DNA from 3 places in the Pseudoalteromonas sp. TAP-3C genome. Region 1 is predicted to be linked to each of the others. Evidence: predicted binding sites of a transcription regulator. Region 1 holds the regulator's gene; each other region holds the start of a gene.

Region 1 (6,451 bases):
CTTGCCACTAATAATGAGAGTGAGCATCAGTGTGAGCGCGCTACTATATTAAGCAGCCGCTTTATTGGCTCCGCTTATGTTTATACCGTGGTTGTTGCAGAACAAGAAATAGAAGTTGCAGCCCAGTATGGCCAGTCATTTAACATTAATGAACAGGTTATAATAAAAATAAAACCGCACACGGTGAATTTTTTTAAGCAATAGCTAATTGTTTTTCGCTGTGTTTTGCTCTAAAAAGTAAGGAATAATAATGGTGCAAGCGCAATCAGGGATTTGTGCTGAAGCAAACTTACATGGTTTGCACTTATTTTTTAATGTCCTTGATGGTCACGACGAATCACTGCGCGCTAAGCTTAAAAAAGTGAGCGACATTGAAGATGAGTTTAGTGATCAATTCTCTGAAGCTATGCTGTCTTGCATGGTCGCTATTGGCGCGCAATATTGGCCGCATATTTTACCCGACTTTATGCCCCGCGAGTTGCAGAGCTTTCCTAATATAACCCATAGCGATTTTGTGATGAGTGCAAGGCCGTGCGATTTATTTATACAAATTCGCTCTGACAGAGAAGATGTGAATCACCTGTTTGCACTGCAAATATTAAAGCTTTTTACCCCTGATGTTGAGCTGGTGGAGCAAGTTCGTAACTTTCGCTTTTTAGATGGTCGTGATTTTAATGGCTTTATTTATGCCGGCGACACCCCGCATGGTCGTCAAAAACGTGCAACTGCGTTAATTAATAAGCCCGAGAGTTTTGAAGATCAAGGCAGTTATATTCATGTGCAGCGCTACAAACATGACTTAACCCTATGGCAGCACTTGTCGCTTAACGAGCAAGAGCAAATAATGGGGCGTACCCGTCTCGACAATACCCTGATCAGCCCCGCAACTCAAAGCAGTCATGCAACCCGAAGTGAGTTAAAAGATGAGCAGGGCCAGGCACTTTTATTAAACCAAAGTATGCCGTATGGCGATGTGTATGAGCAAGGAATGTTGCTTATTACTTGCTCTGCTAAAGGGGATGCATTTGAAAAGGTATTAAACAGTCGATTAGGGCACAAAGAGCACTACGATCACTGGCTTGATTTTACTCAAGCAGATATGGGGTCTGCGTTTTTTGCGCCTTCAGTACGGTTTTTAAAGCAGTTATAAAACCAGTCAGGAATGGTTTAGCCATTAACATGACAATGTTCATTGGTTAAACCGTGTCGAACAAAATACGCACACGTTCCAGTGTTAGATCTATTTCTGATATTTTCGCAGGCGCTATAAAAATAGTGTCATCGCCAGCAATTGTGCCCAATACGCCATCTGCTTTTCCTAATGAGTCGAGTAGGCGGGCAATGAGCTGAGCAGCGCCTGGGCTGGTACGAATAATAATCATCATTTCGTTATGCATAATATCAATAACTAATTGGCGCAATGGGCTTTTGGCTGTTGGTACACCCATTTCGGCGGGTAAGCAGTACACCATTTCTTGTTTTGCATTACGGGTGCGTACCGCGCCAAACTTACTTAACATTCGCGACACTTTACTTTGGCTAATGTTATCAAAGCCTTGTTCTTTTAACGCGTCAACTATCTCGCCTTGTGAGCCAAAGTTTTCTTCTTTTAAAAGTGCCTTGAAAGCTTTAACCAATGCTTCTTGTTTATCTTGTGGTTGCATAATGTCTAATTAGTTATGTTATCGATACGGCAAATTCTACACAAAAATGCATAATTATGCAGCAGTTGTTTAGTTAAGTTGCCGTTTAGCTGTGTTTAAACAGCAAAGTTTACAACTATGGTCGAAAATATAGCTAAAATAAGCAGGATAAATTTGTCTTTAGCGGTTAATTTCTTTATCTTAGGAACCACAAAGATTTCCTACCTCAAATTACGGAGAATTCCAATGAAAGTTGCTGTATTAGGTGCTGCAGGCGGTATCGGTCAAGCGTTGTCTTTATTATTAAAAACAGGCTTACCAGCAGGTTCTGAATTATCACTATATGATGTTGCGCCAGTAGTTCCGGGTGTTGCTGTTGACCTTTCTCACATCCCAACAGATGTTAAAGTGGCAGGGTTTGGTGCTGACGATTTAGATAAAGCATTAACAGGTTGTGACATCGTGCTTATCCCAGCGGGTATGCCACGTAAGCCAGGTATGGACCGTGCTGATTTATTTAACGTTAATGCGGGTATCATCAAAACATTAGCACAAGGCATTGTTGCTAACTGTCCTAAAGCGCTGGTAGGTATTATTACTAACCCAGTAAACGGCACGGTACCAATTGTTGCTGAAGTATTTAAAAAAGCAGGTACTTACGATGCTAAGCGTGTATTTGGTATCACAACACTTGATGTCATTCGTTCAGAAGCGTTTATTGCTGAACTTAAAGGCGTTGACGTAGCAAGTGTTAAAGTGCCTGTCATTGGTGGCCACTCAGGCACAACAATCTTACCATTACTTTCTCAAGTTGAAGGTGTTACTTTCACTGATGAAGAAGTGGCTGCACTGACTCCACGTATTCAAAATGCGGGTACTGAAGTCGTTAATGCCAAAGCGGGCGGTGGTTCTGCAACATTATCTATGGGTGCTGCTGCTGCACGTTTTTGTATGTCTTTAGTTAAAGGCTTACAAGGTGAAGACGTTGTGGACTACGCATACGTTGCCGTTGAAAATGGCGATGCAGAGTACTTTGCACACCCAATACGTTTAGGTAAAAATGGCGTAGAAGAAGTTCTTTCTTACGGCACACTAAGCGCATTTGAACAGCAAGCTAAAAATGACATGCTTGAAACGTTGAAAAAAGATATTAAAGAAGGTGTTGATTTTATGGCGCAATAGCCTAAATGATGCATTAAAAAGCCTGCATTTGCAGGCTTTTTTGTTGCTCGGAATTTATTTGCTCTTAATGCTTATTAAGAGGTTCACTAATATTAGTGGTCGCGGTCAACCGCTATACGGGCTAAGCTGATCAATGCTTGCTTGTAACTCGACTCAGCTAAGCAATCTAAACAGGCAATTGCTTTTTCTGCTTCTTGCTCTGCTTTTTGCATTGTGAACTCAAGGGCGTTAGTGTGAGCAAGTGCAGCAAGTATCTCATCTAGATGATCCATGCCATTACTGTGCTCTATCGCGTCTCTTATTAACTGTGTTTGCTGCTTATTACCGTGTTGCATGGCATAAATTAGCGGCAGTGTTGGTTTGCCTTCGGCTAAATCGTCGCCAATGTTTTTACCCAGTTGGTCAGCATTTGCGTTGTAATCTAAAACATCGTCTACCAACTGAAAAGCCGTGCCTAAATGCATACCATACAAGTTAAGCGCTTCCAAAATATGCTCATTTTGTTCAGTAATAATGGCTGCCAGCCCAGTTGCCGCTTCAAATAACTTAGCCGTTTTAGAGTAAATAACCTGCATATAACTGGCTTCAGTGGTGTCAGGGTCATTACAGTTCATTAATTGCAGTACTTCGCCTTCAGCAATAATATTGGTTGCATCAGCCAACACTTGCATTATTTGCATTTTGCCAAGGCCTACCATTAGTTGAAACGAGCGAGTGTAAATAAAATCACCCACCAGTACACTGGCAGCATTACCAAACTCGGCATTTGCTGTGGGGGTGCCACGGCGCAGGTTTGATTCATCAACCACATCATCATGTAAAAGCGTTGCGGTATGGATAAATTCAATGATAGTTGCCAGCGTAATATGATCTTTACCTTGGTAGCCTAGCGCTTTAGCCGCTAGAATAGCCAACATAGGGCGCACTCGTTTGCCACCGCTGTTAACAATATACAAACCAAGTTGATTAACTAACGCCACATCTGAGCACATTTGCGCATGTATTAGTTGATTGACGTCATTCATATCGCTTTCGATTAACGCCTGGATAGCTTTTATATCCATTGATCTCCGAGCCAATTTTAATGTGTGAACGACGCAGATTGTACAACAAAAAATGCATTAGCTCGATATTTTGTGGTGATTCCTTAAAAAAACACCCTTAAGTAGGTTAAATGCCCCATTAACTTTGTTAATAATTGCTTAAACAGCGTGGTTTAATTTTGAATCACCTTTGGCGGTTAATTGAACTATATAGGCTGGCTTTGCTATTACTAATTTATTTTCTGTAACCGTTAAAAAGCGCTTGGCAAAGGGGGATTTTAATATAAAATAGAGGAAATATTGAATTGCTCTCAATGCAGCTACTTTTTATTCATTTAATTATAAAAATAGGCTTGCTAGTTATTTCGCGTTAGCGTAAACTTCGCGCCCTATCGAAGAATATTTTAGTTGCGCCGATTTGAGGGTGCACAGACGGAGTTAATTATGTACGCGGTTTTCCAAAGTGGTGGTAAACAGCATCGTGTGACTGAAGGTCAAACGATTCGTCTTGAAAAATTAGACGTTGAAACTGGTGCGGCAGTAGAATTTGATTCAGTACTTTTAGTTGCTGATGGTGAGAAGATTGAGATTGGTGTACCGTTCGTAAACGGTGGTAAAATAACAGCTGAGGTTGTTTCACATGGTCGCGGTGAGAAAATTAAGGTTGTTAAATTTAGACGCCGTAAGCATTCTCGTAAGCAAATGGGCCATCGTCAATGGTTCACTGAAGTTAAAATCACTAGCATTAGCGCTTAATTAGAGGTACTTAGAAATGGCACATAAAAAAGCAGCTGGTAGTACTCGTAACGGTCGCGATTCAGAAAGCAAACGCCTAGGTGTTAAGCGTTTTGGTGGCGAATCAGTTTTAGCGGGTAGCATCATTGTTCGTCAACGTGGAACTCGTTTTCACCCTGGCGCAAACGTAGGTATCGGTAAAGACCACACTATCTTCGCAAAAGCAGATGGTAAAGTTCAGTTTGAACAAAAAGGTCCCTTAAACCGTAAATACGTAACTATTGTAGCTGAGTAATCAGTAAGGTAGTTAAAAAACCCCGCTATTGCGGGGTTTTTTGTTTTAAGTACGGTTCAATATATACCCAAGTGTTTTTATGCTCGGTGTGCTCTATAGGCCACTTAGGTATATAATAGAGTTATTAACAAGCCAATCCCTAAAGTGAGTAATCATGAAGTTTGTAGATGAAGTAGAAATTCGCGCAGAAGCTGGTGACGGTGGCAGCGGCATCGTGTCTTTTCGTCGTGAGAAATATGTTCCAGATGGTGGACCTGATGGCGGTGACGGTGGAGACGGTGGTAGTGTTTATCTACAAGCTGATGAAAACTTAAATACCCTTATTGACTATCAATTTGAGCGTTTTCACCGAGCAGAGCGCGGTACCAATGGACAAAGCCGTAATTGTACTGGTAAAAAAGGTGAAGACTTAATGGTTAAGGTGCCAGTAGGTACGCGTATTATTGACGTTGACACACAAGAGTCATTAGGGGATTTAACCCAAGATGGTCAACGAATTGTGGTTGCAAAAGGCGGTTTCCATGGCTTGGGGAATGCGCGTTTTAAATCAAGTACAAACCGTGCGCCACGTCAAAAAACATTGGGTACACCCGGTGAAGTGCGTAACCTTAAATTAGAGCTGATGCTACTGGCTGATGTTGGCTTACTGGGCTTACCAAATGCAGGTAAATCAACCTTTATTCGCAGTGTATCTGCTGCCAAACCAAAAGTAGCAGATTATCCGTTTACTACGCTTATTCCAAATTTGGGTGTGGTACGTCCAGAAGCAAACAAATCATTTGTGATTGCCGATATCCCTGGTTTGATTGAAGGCGCATCTGATGGTGCAGGCCTAGGTATTCGCTTTTTGAAGCACTTAGAGCGTTGTCGTGTGTTATTGCACATCATTGATATTATGCCGGTTGATGGATCAAATCCTGTTGATAATGCCTTTGCAATCATCAATGAACTTCATCAGTACAGCCCTAAGCTTGCTGAAAAGCCACGCTGGTTAGTCTTTAATAAAATTGATTTATTGCCTGAGGATGAAGCTAAAGCCCTATGTGAGCAAATTGCAGAAGAGTTAGGTGAATCTGAAAATATTTACAGTATTGCCGCGATTAATAAATTAAACACGCAGCCACTTATCCAAGACATTATGACGCTACTTGATAACATGCCAAAAGAAAAGTTTGTTGAAGTGGCTGATGAAGAGGTTGAATTTAAGTGGGATACCTATCATCAAAAAGCCACCAAAGGCGATGATGATGATTGGGATGACTGGAATGAAGATGATTACGACGTAGAAGTTATCTACGAGCGTTAATTAAAATGATACATTTAAAAGGAGCTTCTGCTCCTTTTTCTTTAATTAATAATAAAGTATTGGGTATTCAGTGTGATAATTTCAATGATTGCAGCAATGGCAAATAATCGTGTAATAGGCTTAGACAATAAAATGCCATGGCATTTGCCGAGTGACCTTCAACACTTTAAAAAGATAACGACTGGCAAGCCCGTTATTATGGGGCGTAAAACATTTGAATCGATAGGACGGCCGTTACCAGGGCGTC
Region 2 (6,451 bases), 260 kb from region 1:
TGAGCTGTACCAAAAACCTCGGCATCTTTAGTGTATAAAATAGCCCGAGAGCTTGTCGTTCCTTGGTCAATCGAGAGTATGTATTTGGACATAAAAATAGTGTTGTTTAATGTAGATAAAGACAGCTTGTCTTTAAGCTAAACGAATAGCAATGCTTTTACAGCACAATGGTTAAAATTATAGATGAGCGCAAGGCTGGGGAGGGGATGAAAGCTCAATATTGGCGCCTATTGTTTAATAGGCGCCAAATAATAGTAATTAATTAGCCTCTGTTAACTGTTGATGTAACCAATCTTTTAATACCATTCTGCCGTGTTTTAGCTGCTGCATGGCTTCGTCATCAATAGGTGAGTCTTGTAGCTCAAGCACCCGAATTTCTTTATCTATTTTATTGTATTGCTTTGCTTTAGCTGCAAAAGTGGAGTTGCTCGCGTTGAGTTTAGAAATCGTTTGCGTGTAATCAGGAAAGTCTTTCGTTAATGAATGGTCTTCGCCTAACATAGTTTACTCCTTGTTTTTGCGTATTAAATACGCTGTTGCATAATACACATCACGTTATATAAAAACGGTCAGTGACTAGGGGGTTGCCCATACAATAGATCTTGGGCTGATTTAAGATAAATCAACCGCTGTTGATCATTAACGAGTCTATTTGTGCTTGCTAGATTGTAAAACACTGACACCTGTTAAGGCTTCAGTTAGAATATGCGGGTAACTATTACCTGCTAATTATTTGAGTGCTTAATTACATGCTTTTAATGATCGATAACTACGACTCGTTCACCTACAATTTAGTACAATATTTTCAGCGTTTAAACCAAGAGGTATTAGTTAAGCGCAACGACCAGATAACCTTGAGTGAGATTAAACAGTTAAACCCTGATCATATTGTGATTTCTCCTGGGCCTAAAAACCCGAGTGAAGCTGGGGTGTCGTTATCTGTGGTAGAGCAATTTAAAGGAGTTTATCCTATATTGGGTATTTGCTTGGGGCACCAAACTATTGCTCAGGCATTAGGAGGCAAAGTGGTGCGCGCTAAACAGGTCATGCATGGAAAAACGTCACCTATTTATCACCATCATCAAGGTATGTTCAAAGGGTTACCTAACCCGCTTACGGTGTGTCGTTATCATTCTTTAATTGTTGAAGCACACTCTCTACCTAAATCGTGTGAGGTAACAGCATGGACGCAAAGCATAGCTGGGCAACGTGATGAAATTATGGGACTATTGCATCAAGAGCTCGCGCTTGAAGGGGTACAGTTTCACCCCGAGGCTATTTTAACTGAGCAAGGGCTAGCTTTACTTAATAATTTTTTAACTCGCTTTTAGGTTTATTTTTTACTTCTTTGTGAAGGTACATCACTTATGACCGATAAATTGCAGCAACAGCGCATTGTTAAAGTATTAAATCAACGCTCGTATGATTTACTGTTGGGTCATAGTTTTGCTAATCAACAAATTGGCTTTATTCATACTTTAGACTTTAATGATGGCAAACCGTTAGAAAAACGCACTTTACTTGAAGTAGAAGCCGCCGCAGCGCAGCAGCGGCAACAAAAAAGTTCGGCGCATCAAAAGTTACAAGCGCAAACAAGTCAAAATTTGCACCGCACGATTGAATCGCTCATTACTAAACGGCTTGAGAATATTGATTCAGTTATCAAAGATACCATAGGCATAGACGATAATGTGTGTGCCATACTCGATATACTCGCCACTCGCGCGGCATCAGTTGGGCGTTTAGAGCCTTTGGTTAATAATTTAAGTTGGCTAGGTCGAGATTTAGTTACTTTAGTTAATTTACCTTTTTACCGTAAGCACCGTAGCAAAGATACGTCGGTAAAAGTAGATACCCCCGCTTTAGCACTGCGTTACATTGGCTTAAATAACTTACAACTCGTTGTGCCTACATTTGCAGTGCGCCATTGGATGCCGTTAAGTACCGAACCATTTTCACTATTAAAACGTCGCTTGAAAGATAATACGATGTCGTGTGCGCTTGCTGCGAAAAAAATAGCTGAGCTTAATGGTATTAATCCTATGCATGCATTTACATTGGGTATGTTATTCAATGTAGGGCAAATTGCTTTAGTGCGTTTGTACTTAAACGTGTTCGAACACGTTTGGCAAGGTAAAATAATGCGCGCACGTGATGAGGGAAATAAAAACCTGCACAATGTGTTGCTGGCACTTAAGCCTGAACCACTCTATTTGGCAACCATTCTCAATGAAAAATCGCTTGGGGTGAGTGCCAGAGTTATTGAAAAAATGGCCTTAAAGCATTTACCATTTAATACGGTTATGCAGCAGTTAAACAATGGCGTTAATAAAGGCGATACTTTGCTACCCTTGACACAGGTCATGTGTAAAGCTTATAGCTATTCCCAGTACTTAGGTTTAAAAGAACATCAACTCATTGAAGGTGATGAATTACAAAGCTGGTTTAACTACTATCAATTCACTAAAGTAGAACTTGATACTCTACAAACCACTAATTTTACAAATTTTGCGCTGCAAATTGATTAAATTTGTTAATTTTTTTGCGACTATTCATTCACTTTAATTCTACTTATTCACGTCTGCTTAGTTTATAAAGCCTATGCTTTTTTCGTTGTAGAAGCGCTTGCTAAGGTAAAAGTGGCTTAGTGTTGGCTATCAAATAGTTATTCACTATCTATGAAATAATATCTTAAGCCCTTTATTTTAAAGGGGTGCATGAAAGTTTTTTCAAGAGACATCCCCCTAAATTTCTGAAATAATGAGCGTCTGAAAATTGAACCACAACGTAGTTTTAGGCAAATATTAACTCATTCATTTTTGCCGACACATTTGGTTATTAGCAATAATCACTCCCTATTTTACTGCTTTGTGATGCACACAATTAAGAGGAAATAAAATGACAGTCAATCGCGAATTATTTGATCACGTAATGGTTCCTAACTACGCACCTTCAAGCGTAATTCCTGTTCGAGGCGAAGGTTCTCGTGTATGGGATCAACAAGGTAAAGAGTATATCGACTTTGCTGGTGGTATTGCCGTTAACTGTCTTGGCCATTGCCATCCTGCATTAGTGGGTGCATTAAAAGAGCAGGGCGAAAAAATTTGGCATCTAGCAAATGTAATGACCAATGAGCCAGCACTTCGCCTAGCTAAAAAAATGGTTGATGCGACGTTTGCAGAAAAAGTCTACTTTGCAAACTCAGGCGCAGAAGCAAATGAAGCAGCGCTTAAATTAGCGCGTCGGTTTGCGCTTGATAAATTTGGCGCAGAAAAATCACAAATTATCGCTTTTAATAAAGGTTTCCATGGGCGTACATTCTTCACTGTGACTGTGGGCGGCCAAGCGGCTTATTCAGATGGTTTTGGTCCTAAGCCTGGTGACATTGTTCATTGTGACTACAATGATCTTACGGCATTTGAAGCGCTTATTAACGATAATACCTGTGCGGTAATGATGGAGCCCATTCAAGGTGAAGGCGGTATTATTTCGCCCACAGATGAATTTGCTCAAGGCGTACGTGATTTATGTACTAAGCACAATGCATTGCTTATTTTTGATGAAGTACAATCAGGTGTTGGCCGTACGGGTGATCTTTACGCCTACCAAGGTTTAAATATAGTGCCTGATATTTTAACTTCAGCAAAAGCATTGGGTGGCGGTTTTCCTATTGGTGCTATGCTAACAACCACTGAGATTGCACAACACCTTAAAGTAGGTACACATGGTTCTACTTACGGCGGTAATCCACTCGCGTGTGCAGTTGCAGAAGCTGCATTTGATACCGTAAATACCCCAGAAGTGCTAGCAGGCGTTAAAGCAAAAGCGGCGTTATTTACTGAGCTACTTAATGCGATTAACGAAAAATACCATGTATTTAGTGAAATTCGTGGTCAGGGTTTGTTAATCGGTGCGGTAGTAAACAAGCAATACAAAGGCCGTGCTAAAGAGTTTTTAGTAGCCGGTACTGAGCATGGCTTAATGTCGCTGGTAGCAGGCGCTGATGTGGTTCGTTTTACACCTTCTTTAGTAATACCAGAAGCTGATATTCGCGAAGGCATGGCACGCTTTGAAAAAGCAGTCGCTCACGTTGTTAATGCGTAATTGCTGATTCAACGTCTTTAGGGGCAAACTTGGTTTTGCCCTGCCGTTTCTATTTACCGTTATATATAAGGGAGTAAGCGGATTCATGATGATCCTTCGCCCAATCCAAAAAAGTGATTATGCAGCTTTAGTAACTATCGCCGACGAGTCGGGACATGGCTTTACTTCTTTACCTAATAATGAAGCGTTATTACAAAAGAAGATTGCGCATTCAGTTAGCTCATTTACAAAAACGACCTCACAACCCGGTGATGAGGGATACTTATTTGTACTTGAGGACACTGACACTGGTGAAGTCGTCGGTACTTCAGGTATTGAAGCCGCTGTTGGCTTAGATGACGCATTTTATCATTACCATTTGAGTAAAGTGATTCACTCTTCGCGCACGCTAGATGTATATAAAGCGGTTGATATTCTCACCCTTTGTAACGACTATACCGGCGCTACAGAGCTGTGCACGTTATTTTTAAAAGACGGCTATCGCAAAAATTGTAATGGTAAATTGCTTTCAAAAGCACGCTTTATGTTTATAAAGCAACATCAGCAACGATTTGCACAAACGGTCATTGCTGAAATGCGCGGTGTATCTGACGAAAACGGCAGTAGTCCTTTTTGGCAGTGGTTAGAAGAGCACTTTTTCTCAATGGATTTTCCAACCGCAGATTATCTAACAGGAATAGGGCAAAAAGTATTTATTGCAGAGCTTATGCCTAAATACCCAATCTACGTAAATTTACTCAGTAAAGAAGCACAAGCGGTTATTGGTCAAGTGCATGACAATACCCGTCCTGCTATTGAGCTTTTAAAAAGTGAAGGCTTTACGTTTAACGGCTACGTTGACATTTTTGATGCCGGCCCAACGGTTGAAGCAAAAGTAGATAACATTGCCACAGTACGTAATGCACAAAACTTTAGTGTTGAAATTGGCGCCATGACAGGCGACACCATGGTGTTGCTCGCTAATGACAAGCTTGAAGATTTTAGAGCAACGGTTGCGCCTATGGCATTTGATTCACGCTCAGAACGACTCGTACTCACACAACAACTTGCCGATGCATTACATTTAAAATCGGGCGACTTTGTTACTGCTACCCCAGTTTAATTTAGGAGAAAGTATATGACTCATCCTGCACAATTTATTAATGGCCAATGGTCATCAGGTCAAGGCACAGAATTTAACTCAGTTAACCCTGCAAATAACGATGTTATTTGGCAGGCATCGGCCGCCAGCGCTGAGCAAGTAGACAGCGCTGTGGCATCAGCACGTGAAGCATTTTATAGCTGGGCTAATAAAAGCTTTAGCGATCGCTTAGAGATTGTAAAAACCTTTGCTGCAACGTTAAAAGAGCACAGCGAAGAGCTTGCTGTGGCGATAGCACAAGAAACGGGTAAACCGCTATGGGAAACACGCACCGAAGCGGGTGCTATGGTAGGTAAAATTGCCATTGCTGAAAAAGCTTTTTTAGAGCGCACTGGTGATGTTGAAAATGCCATGCCGCAAGGCCGTGCCATGATCCGCCACAAACCACACGGGGTTGTGGCTGTATTCGGTCCTTACAATTTCCCTGGGCACCTACCTAATGGCCATATTGTACCTGCACTTTTAGCCGGTAATACCGTGGTATTCAAACCGTCTGAACTCACACCTATGGTGGCTGAGCTAACCCTTAAATTATGGGAAAAAGCCGGTTTACCAGCAGGGGTTATTAACTTAGTGCAAGGTGAAGTAGAAACAGGTAAAGCATTGGCGTCACATAAAGGCATTGATGGTTTATTCTTCACGGGCTCTTCACGTACCGGTCATATTTTACATGAACAGTTTGCAGGCCAACCAGGTAAAATTTTAGCACTTGAAATGGGCGGTAATAATCCACTCATCGTGAAAGACGTAGAAGATACGCAAGCGGCAGTGCACGATATTGTGCAGTCAGCGTTTATCTCAAGCGGCCAACGTTGTACCTGTGCGCGTAAACTGTTTTTACCAACAGGTGCTAAAGGCGATGAAATTTTAGCGCGCTTAATTACTGCCACTAAAGCAATTAAAGTCGGTAATTACGATGATGTTGACCAACCATTTATGGGCGCTATGATCTCAACAGCCGCCGCCGCTGGTATGGTTAAAGCACAAAATGAGTTAAAGGCCATGGGGGGGAAGTGTTAGTTGAGCTTGAGCACACAGCAAATACTGGCTTTGTAACCCCCGGCATTATTGAGTGTACAACGATTAGTGATTTCCCAGATGAAGAGCACTTTGGTCCGCTTCTAAAAGTATTTCGTTTTGATGATTTTGACCAAGCAATTGATAAAGCAAACGACACCAGCTTTGGTTTATCAGCTGGCCTACTCA
Region 3 (6,451 bases), 1.1 Mb from region 1:
CGCGTAGTGAATGACGAAATTCGTGGTAACTTTGCACTCAACACTGAGCTAATGGCGATTGATGATGCTAAAGCAAAAGGTGCAATGGCATTGTTTGGTGAAAAGTACGATGACGAAGTACGTGTCGTAACCATTGGTGATTACTCAATTGAGCTTTGTGGTGGTACACACGTCGAGCGTGCGGGCGACATTGGCTTATTCAAAATTGTATCTGAAAGCGGTATTGCTGCTGGCGTTCGCCGTATTGAAGCGGTAACGGGTGCAGAAGCAATTACTTATGTCAGTGAGCAAGAACAGCAATTAGCTGATGTTGCAGCGCTGGTAAAAGGCGACAGTGCCTCAGTACTTGAAAAAGTAACAGCCTTACTTGAAAAATCGAAAGGACTTGAAAAACAAGTTGCCCAGCTTAATGATAAACTAGCCAGTGCGGCAGGTGCATCGTTACTTGATTCAGTGGTTGAAATTAACGGGGTGAAATTACTGGTAGCCAATGTTGAAGGGACTGAATCAAAAGCGCTTCGCGGCATGGTTGATGATCTTAAAAACAAGATTGGCTCAGGTGTTATTGCGCTTGGTGTTGCCACAGGTGACAAAGTAAGCCTAATTGCGGGTGTAACTAAAGACTTAACGGGCAAAGTAAAAGCCGGTGAATTAGTTAATCACATGGCAGGTCAAGTAGGTGGTAAAGGCGGCGGTCGTCCAGATATGGCACAAGCGGGTGGTTCACAGCCACAAAACTTAACGGCAGCACTTGATAGCGTAACCGCTTGGTTAACTGAGCGTACTTAAGCTTAAGTGGCGCTTATAGTTCAAAAATTTGGCGGCACTTCGGTAGGCTCAATAGAGCGTATTGAAGCGGTCGCCGATCTTGTTGTTAAAACCAAACAACAAGGCCACCAAGTGGTGGTGGTGCTCTCGGCAATGTCGGGAGAAACCAATCGTTTAATTAATCTTGCCAAACAAATCGACTCTCGCCCTAGCAGTCGTGAACTCGATGTGTTACTCAGTACTGGTGAGCAAGTCTCTATTGCTTTATTAGCGATGGCTATTATTAAGCGCGGCCATTCAGCAGTTAGTTTATTAGCCGATCAGGTTAATATATTAACCGATAACATGTTTGGCAAAGCGCGTGTAGAAGAGGTTGCTGCAACACGTTTAAAACACGAACTTGAGCATAATCGCATTGCTATTATTGCCGGGTTTCAGGGGCGCGACATTGAGGGAAACGTGACTACGCTTGGGCGTGGTGGTACCGATACCTCGGCAGTTGAAATTGCCGGTGCAATAAAAGCCGATGAGTGTCAGATCTATACCGATGTGGACGGCGTATATACTACAGATCCGCGTGTAGAACCTAACGCACGACGCTTAAGCCATGTTACTTTTGCTGAAATGCTTGAGCTGGCAAGTTTGGGTGCTAAGGTGTTACATATTCGCTCCGTAGAGTCTGCTGGTAAGCACAATGTGCCGTTACGGGTTTTATCTAGTTTCAAACCTGACGCAGGTACATTAATAAGTTTTGAGGAGAGCGACGTGGCGAGCAACGTGGTGTCGGGTATTGCATTTAATGCAGATGAGTGTTTAATTAAGCTACATGGAATGCCGCAAGGATCTAAGCACCTTACAAAAGTTTTGAAACTTTTTGCTGATAATGGCATCGAAATAGATATGATTAATCAAACTAATCATAAAGCTGAAAAAGTCGACTACGCTTTCACAGTGCATTTAAATGATTATTTAAACGCGCTTGATTTGTTAACCGCCGCTCAACAGCAACTAGACGCACAGGTAATTGATGGTTTAATGAATGTGGCGAAAGTGTCAGCTGTGGGTATGGGCATGAAATCCCATTCTGGAGTAGCAAGTTTATTTTTTGATTCGTTAGCAAAAGAGAATATTGATGTGATGTTTATTTCAACCTCAGAAATAAAGATTTCAGTTTTAATAGATGAAAAATACCTAGCGTTAGCTGTTCGTGCATTACATAAGACATTTTTAACAGAAAATGAATAGATTGAGAGTTTTTACTTACTATTTAGTCTAATTTTAATTAAAATGTAAACGCGGAATCTTATAATTTTATTGGAACATGGGAGCAAGAGAATGCTAATACTAACTCGTAGAGTAGGCGAGACCCTTATGATAGGTGACGAAGTTACCGTTACTGTTTTGGGTGTTAAAGGAAATCAAGTTCGTATCGGTGTGAATGCACCTAAAGACGTATCAGTTCATCGTGAAGAAATTTACATGCGTATACAAGCTGAAAAGTCTAACCCTAATCCGGACAATGCTTAATCAATAGAGTATTAAATGTTTAGTTAATCACTATGACATTTGTAAAAGCCACTCACTGAGTGGCTTTTTTGTTTATAAAATCAATGGTTTCATCGTTGAGTATGGCTTTTGAAATGTACTGCATACCGCTTTTACTTTTTAACAGTAGTCCGCGATCTGTGGTAATAATTTCAATAATATCGTGCCACGCTAATTGGTAGTCTTTGTAATGATTAGAAGACGTTATTCCGTTTTCGTCGAAGGTGAGGGTAACTTCAGAGCCTGACGCTCTGCTGAGCATTTGTCTTGTGGCCCACCAAGGGCGGCGATAGTAAAAAGCAATGCATTCAAGTAAGGCTAACATCAGTAAAAATGTGCCCAGGTAATGATCCCCTAAACCATAAATGCCAAATAATCCTAATACAACAAGCAGTGCTAATAAAAAATATTTAGGTTGTGCGCGCTTACTGTAGGGCAACGACTGGTCGAAGCATTCATAAAAGTAAGGTTTATCGAGTTTGTAGGTTGTCGTAAATACCATGCATCTATACTTAACATTTATTTTTTATCATTTTAGCAAGCTATGGCATTAATACGCAGCTTAAATGAGATAAATTATTAAAAACGCTGTAAATTTTAGATATAAAAAAACGACCCTGAGGTCGTTTTAAAGAAAAATGATTGTAAATTAACAGTTTGTTTCTTTAGCATTAACGCCTTCTTTTACTTCTTCACAGGCGTCTTCTACTTTGTTTTGTACATCTGTCACTGCTTCGTCGATGCGTTCACCCGCTTCTTCTGCGTGATTGTCTTCACAACCCATAATAAATGCACTTGCAAATAGAGCAATAGCGACTGCTTTGATTGTTGATGATTTCATAATGTAATTCCTTATATAAAAGTTTAAAAGAGTTTGTCGTTTCGTTATCTATCTGGGGCCTTTACCGCGTAAAGCACCAGAGATAAGTGAAATAACCAGTAAAACTAAAAATATAAAAAATATGATTTTAGCAATACCTGTTGCGGTTCCTGCAATACCACCAAACCCTAAAACGGCTGCGATTAGAGCGATCACCAAAAATGTAATTGTCCAGCGTAACATTGATATCTCCTTATTGTGTTAATATTATTCTAAAGTACTAAAGTAAGCGAATATCGTGCCAGTATATTTTATTTATTAAAATCATGTATTTAAGTTTGTTGTGGTGTTTTTCTTTATTTAATTAGTAATTTTTACGATTTTATCGGTAACTTATTCACAGTTATATATGATGAAATAAAAAGTTATGTGAATCTATTTATTTTGGTAAGACCAATTTCTATTTGGTTTAAGTGTTACTGAATAACTTACTTAATAAGTTTGCTTTATATATCTTTTGTTTATAACGAACATTTTTAATATCTATCTTACAAGGCTAAATAAGCTATTTTAGGTGGTGTTAACTTTATTGATGATATGTTACTTTAAGTTTAATTGGTTTTACCAATTTACAACTTGTGGGCAAAAGAATCGCTTTTGTTATTGTGTGTGAATAATTATTTAAATAAACTGACTTTTTATTTTTTATGGTTTGAAAGGAGAGAATTATGGATATAGGGGCTTCGCTGATAACTGCGGGCAATTTAATGCTGACAGGTATGGTGAGTGTATTTGTATTTCTTTCTTTATTGATTGGTGCTGTGGTAACCATGTCTAAATTGGCTGCCAAATTTTCTCAGCCAGAGGTGGACGCACCACAAAGAGTGCCATCTTTTAAATCTCAAGGCGTACCAAGTGAACACATTGCTGCAATTAGTGCTGCCATCGCTCAGTACAAAACAAATAATAATTAGAGGAGCATGAAATGGCTAAATTGAAAATAACAGAACTCGTACTGCGTGATGCACATCAATCCTTATTAGCTACTCGCATGCGCTTAGACGATATGTTGCCTATTGCTAAAAAAATAGATGATGCTGGTTATTGGTCTATTGAGTCTTGGGGAGGGGCTACTTTTGATTCGTGTATACGTTATTTAGGTGAAGATCCATGGGAGCGTATTCGCGCGCTTAAAAAGGCCATGCCCAATACGCCACAACAAATGCTACTTCGTGGGCAAAACCTATTAGGTTATCGTCATTATGCAGATGATGTGGTTGAAAAGTTTGTAGAGCGGGCGCATGAAAATGGCGTTGATGTATTTCGTATTTTTGATGCAATGAACGATGTACGTAACTTAGAAACAGCTATAAAAGCAGCAGTTAAAGTAGGTGCGCATGCCCAAGGTACTATTTCTTATACAGTAAGTCCGGTTCACACTCTCGATATGTGGCTCACGCTTGCAAAGCAGCTTGAAGAATTGGGCTGTCATTCAATTTGTATTAAAGATATGGCGGGACTACTTAAGCCGTATGATGCAGAAAAACTAATAAAAGCGTTAAAAGAAACGGTTTCAGTGCCTATTGCCATGCAATGTCATGCAACCACAGGTTTGAGTACTGCAACTTATCAAAAAGCCATTGATGCTGGCATAGATATGCTCGACACCGCTATTTCATCAATGAGTATGACTTATGGTCATTCAGCAACCGAAACAATTACGGCAATTGTAGAGGGAACAGATCGCGATACAGGCCTTGATCTAAATCACTTAGAAGAGATAGCCGCATACTTTAGAGATGTACGTAAAAAGTATGCAGCGTTTGAAGGAAGCTTAAAAGGTGTTGATGGGCGAATTTTATTAGCACAAGTGCCCGGTGGCATGTTAACTAATATGGAAAATCAGCTCAAAGAGCAAGGCGCTGCTGATAAACTAAACGAAGTATTACTCGAAATCCCGCGCGTGCGTGAAGATCTCGGTTTTATTCCATTGGTAACACCTACCTCGCAAATTGTTGGTACTCAAGCTGTATTAAATGTTCTCACTGGTGAGCGTTATAAAACCATTACCAAAGAAACTGCAGGCGTATTAAAAGGTGAGTATGGTTCAACCCCCGCACCGATGAACAAAGAACTACAGGAGCGTGTACTCGATGGTAGCGAAGCAATTACCTGTCGCCCGGCGGATATCATTAAACCTGAGCTTGAAACATTAGAAGCTGAGTTAGTCAAACTTGCACAAGAGCAAGGCTTAACGCTTGCTGATGAGCAAATTGATGATGTGCTCACCTATGCGTTATTTCCGCAAATTGGTTTGAAGTTTATTAAAAATCGTAATAATCCTGATGCATTTGAACCTGTTCCTAGCGCCGATGACAGCTCAAGTAAAGCAACTGAACAATCAAAAGCAAGTAACAAAGGTGTTAAGGCCGAACAATACAGCGTTAAGGTCGATGGTAAAGTATACGATGTGGTCGTGGCTCAAGGTGGTGAACTTAAAGAAGTTACCCTCAAAGACTCTGAACATATTCCTCAGTCGGCATCAGTTGCTTCAGGTGAAACCCTTAATGCACCACTTGCCGGTAATATTTTTAAAATTAAAGTAAAACCAGGGCAAGTAGTCAATGAAGGGGATGTGGTGATTATTATGGAGGCCATGAAAATGGAAACCGAGGTACGCGCCATGCATACGGGTACTGTTGCAAACGTGCTTGTGTCTGAAGGCGATTCAGTGTCCACCGGCGATGCAATGATTGCCCTGGCTTAAGGAGTAAATAGAGGATGGATGGTATTTTAAACCTCTGGCATGCCACAGGTATTGCTAACTTTACATTGCCCGGGTTGCTGATGATTGCCGTTGGTTGTTTGTTGCTATTTTTAGCAATAGCCAAAAAATTTGAACCATTACTACTGTTACCAATTGGTTTTGGGGCTATTTTAACCAATATTCCGGTGGCTGGCTTATCAGACCCTGGTGGCTTACTTTACTATGTTTACTATGTCGGTATTGATACTGGTATTTTTCCGCTATTAATATTTATGGGCGTGGGGGCGCTCACTGATTTTAGTGCCTTGATTGCAAACCCGCGTATGTTGCTATTAGGCGCCGCTGCACAGTTTGGTATTTTTGCGACTTTATTTGGTGCTATTTTGCTTAACTTTATTCCGGGGTTTGAATTTAGTTTACAAGATGCGTCAGCGATTGCCATTATTGGTGGTGCAGATGGACCGACAGCCATTTTTTTAGCATCAAAACTAGCGCCTGACTTACTCGGTGCTATAGCCGTAGCCGCTTACTCATACATGGCGCTGGTTCCT

The links. The regulator ArgR, encoded in region 1, controls arginine synthesis, uptake and breakdown. The targets are predictions, from matches to a motif close to ANTGAATANNTATTCANT.
Region 2: a site for ArgR is predicted at 2,657-2,674, ahead of AC6H44_RS00430 (aspartate aminotransferase family protein). Genes of this name have one in related genera too.
Region 3: a site for ArgR is predicted at 3,802-3,819, ahead of AC6H44_RS12265 (OadG family protein). Genes of this name have one in related genera too.

The regions. Positions count from the first base shown of each region.
Region 1 covers NZ_CM187618.1:342,899-349,349, forward strand. Annotated here, with positions in the region: gene AC6H44_RS01560 (ABC transporter ATP-binding protein) at 1-204, shown strand, start outside; gene AC6H44_RS01565 (Dyp-type peroxidase) at 251-1,150, shown strand; gene argR (transcriptional regulator ArgR) at 1,197-1,664, opposite strand; gene mdh (malate dehydrogenase) at 1,890-2,825, shown strand; gene ispB (octaprenyl diphosphate synthase) at 2,918-3,889, opposite strand; gene rplU (50S ribosomal protein L21) at 4,313-4,624, shown strand; gene rpmA (50S ribosomal protein L27) at 4,641-4,898, shown strand; gene cgtA (Obg family GTPase CgtA) at 5,053-6,204, shown strand; gene folA (type 3 dihydrofolate reductase) at 6,277-6,451, shown strand, end outside.
Region 2 covers NZ_CM187618.1:86,522-92,972, forward strand. Annotated here, with positions in the region: gene glpK (glycerol kinase GlpK) at 1-92, opposite strand, end outside; gene AC6H44_RS00415 (HP1242/YdcH family protein) at 259-501, opposite strand; gene AC6H44_RS00420 (anthranilate synthase component II) at 750-1,331, shown strand; gene AC6H44_RS00425 (HDOD domain-containing protein) at 1,368-2,528, shown strand; gene AC6H44_RS00430 (aspartate aminotransferase family protein) at 2,899-4,104, shown strand; gene astA (arginine N-succinyltransferase) at 4,190-5,206, shown strand; partial or broken gene astD (succinylglutamate-semialdehyde dehydrogenase) at 5,222-6,451, shown strand, end outside.
Region 3 covers NZ_CM187618.1:2,613,762-2,620,212, reverse strand. Annotated here, with positions in the region: gene alaS (alanine--tRNA ligase) at 1-789, shown strand, start outside; gene AC6H44_RS12290 (aspartate kinase) at 796-2,013, shown strand; gene csrA (carbon storage regulator CsrA) at 2,104-2,295, shown strand; gene AC6H44_RS12280 (YcxB family protein) at 2,348-2,815, opposite strand; gene AC6H44_RS12275 (hypothetical protein) at 2,963-3,154, opposite strand; gene AC6H44_RS12270 (DUF1328 domain-containing protein) at 3,203-3,376, opposite strand; gene AC6H44_RS12265 (OadG family protein) at 3,862-4,107, shown strand; gene oadA (sodium-extruding oxaloacetate decarboxylase subunit alpha) at 4,119-5,900, shown strand; gene AC6H44_RS12255 (sodium ion-translocating decarboxylase subunit beta) at 5,915-6,451, shown strand, end outside.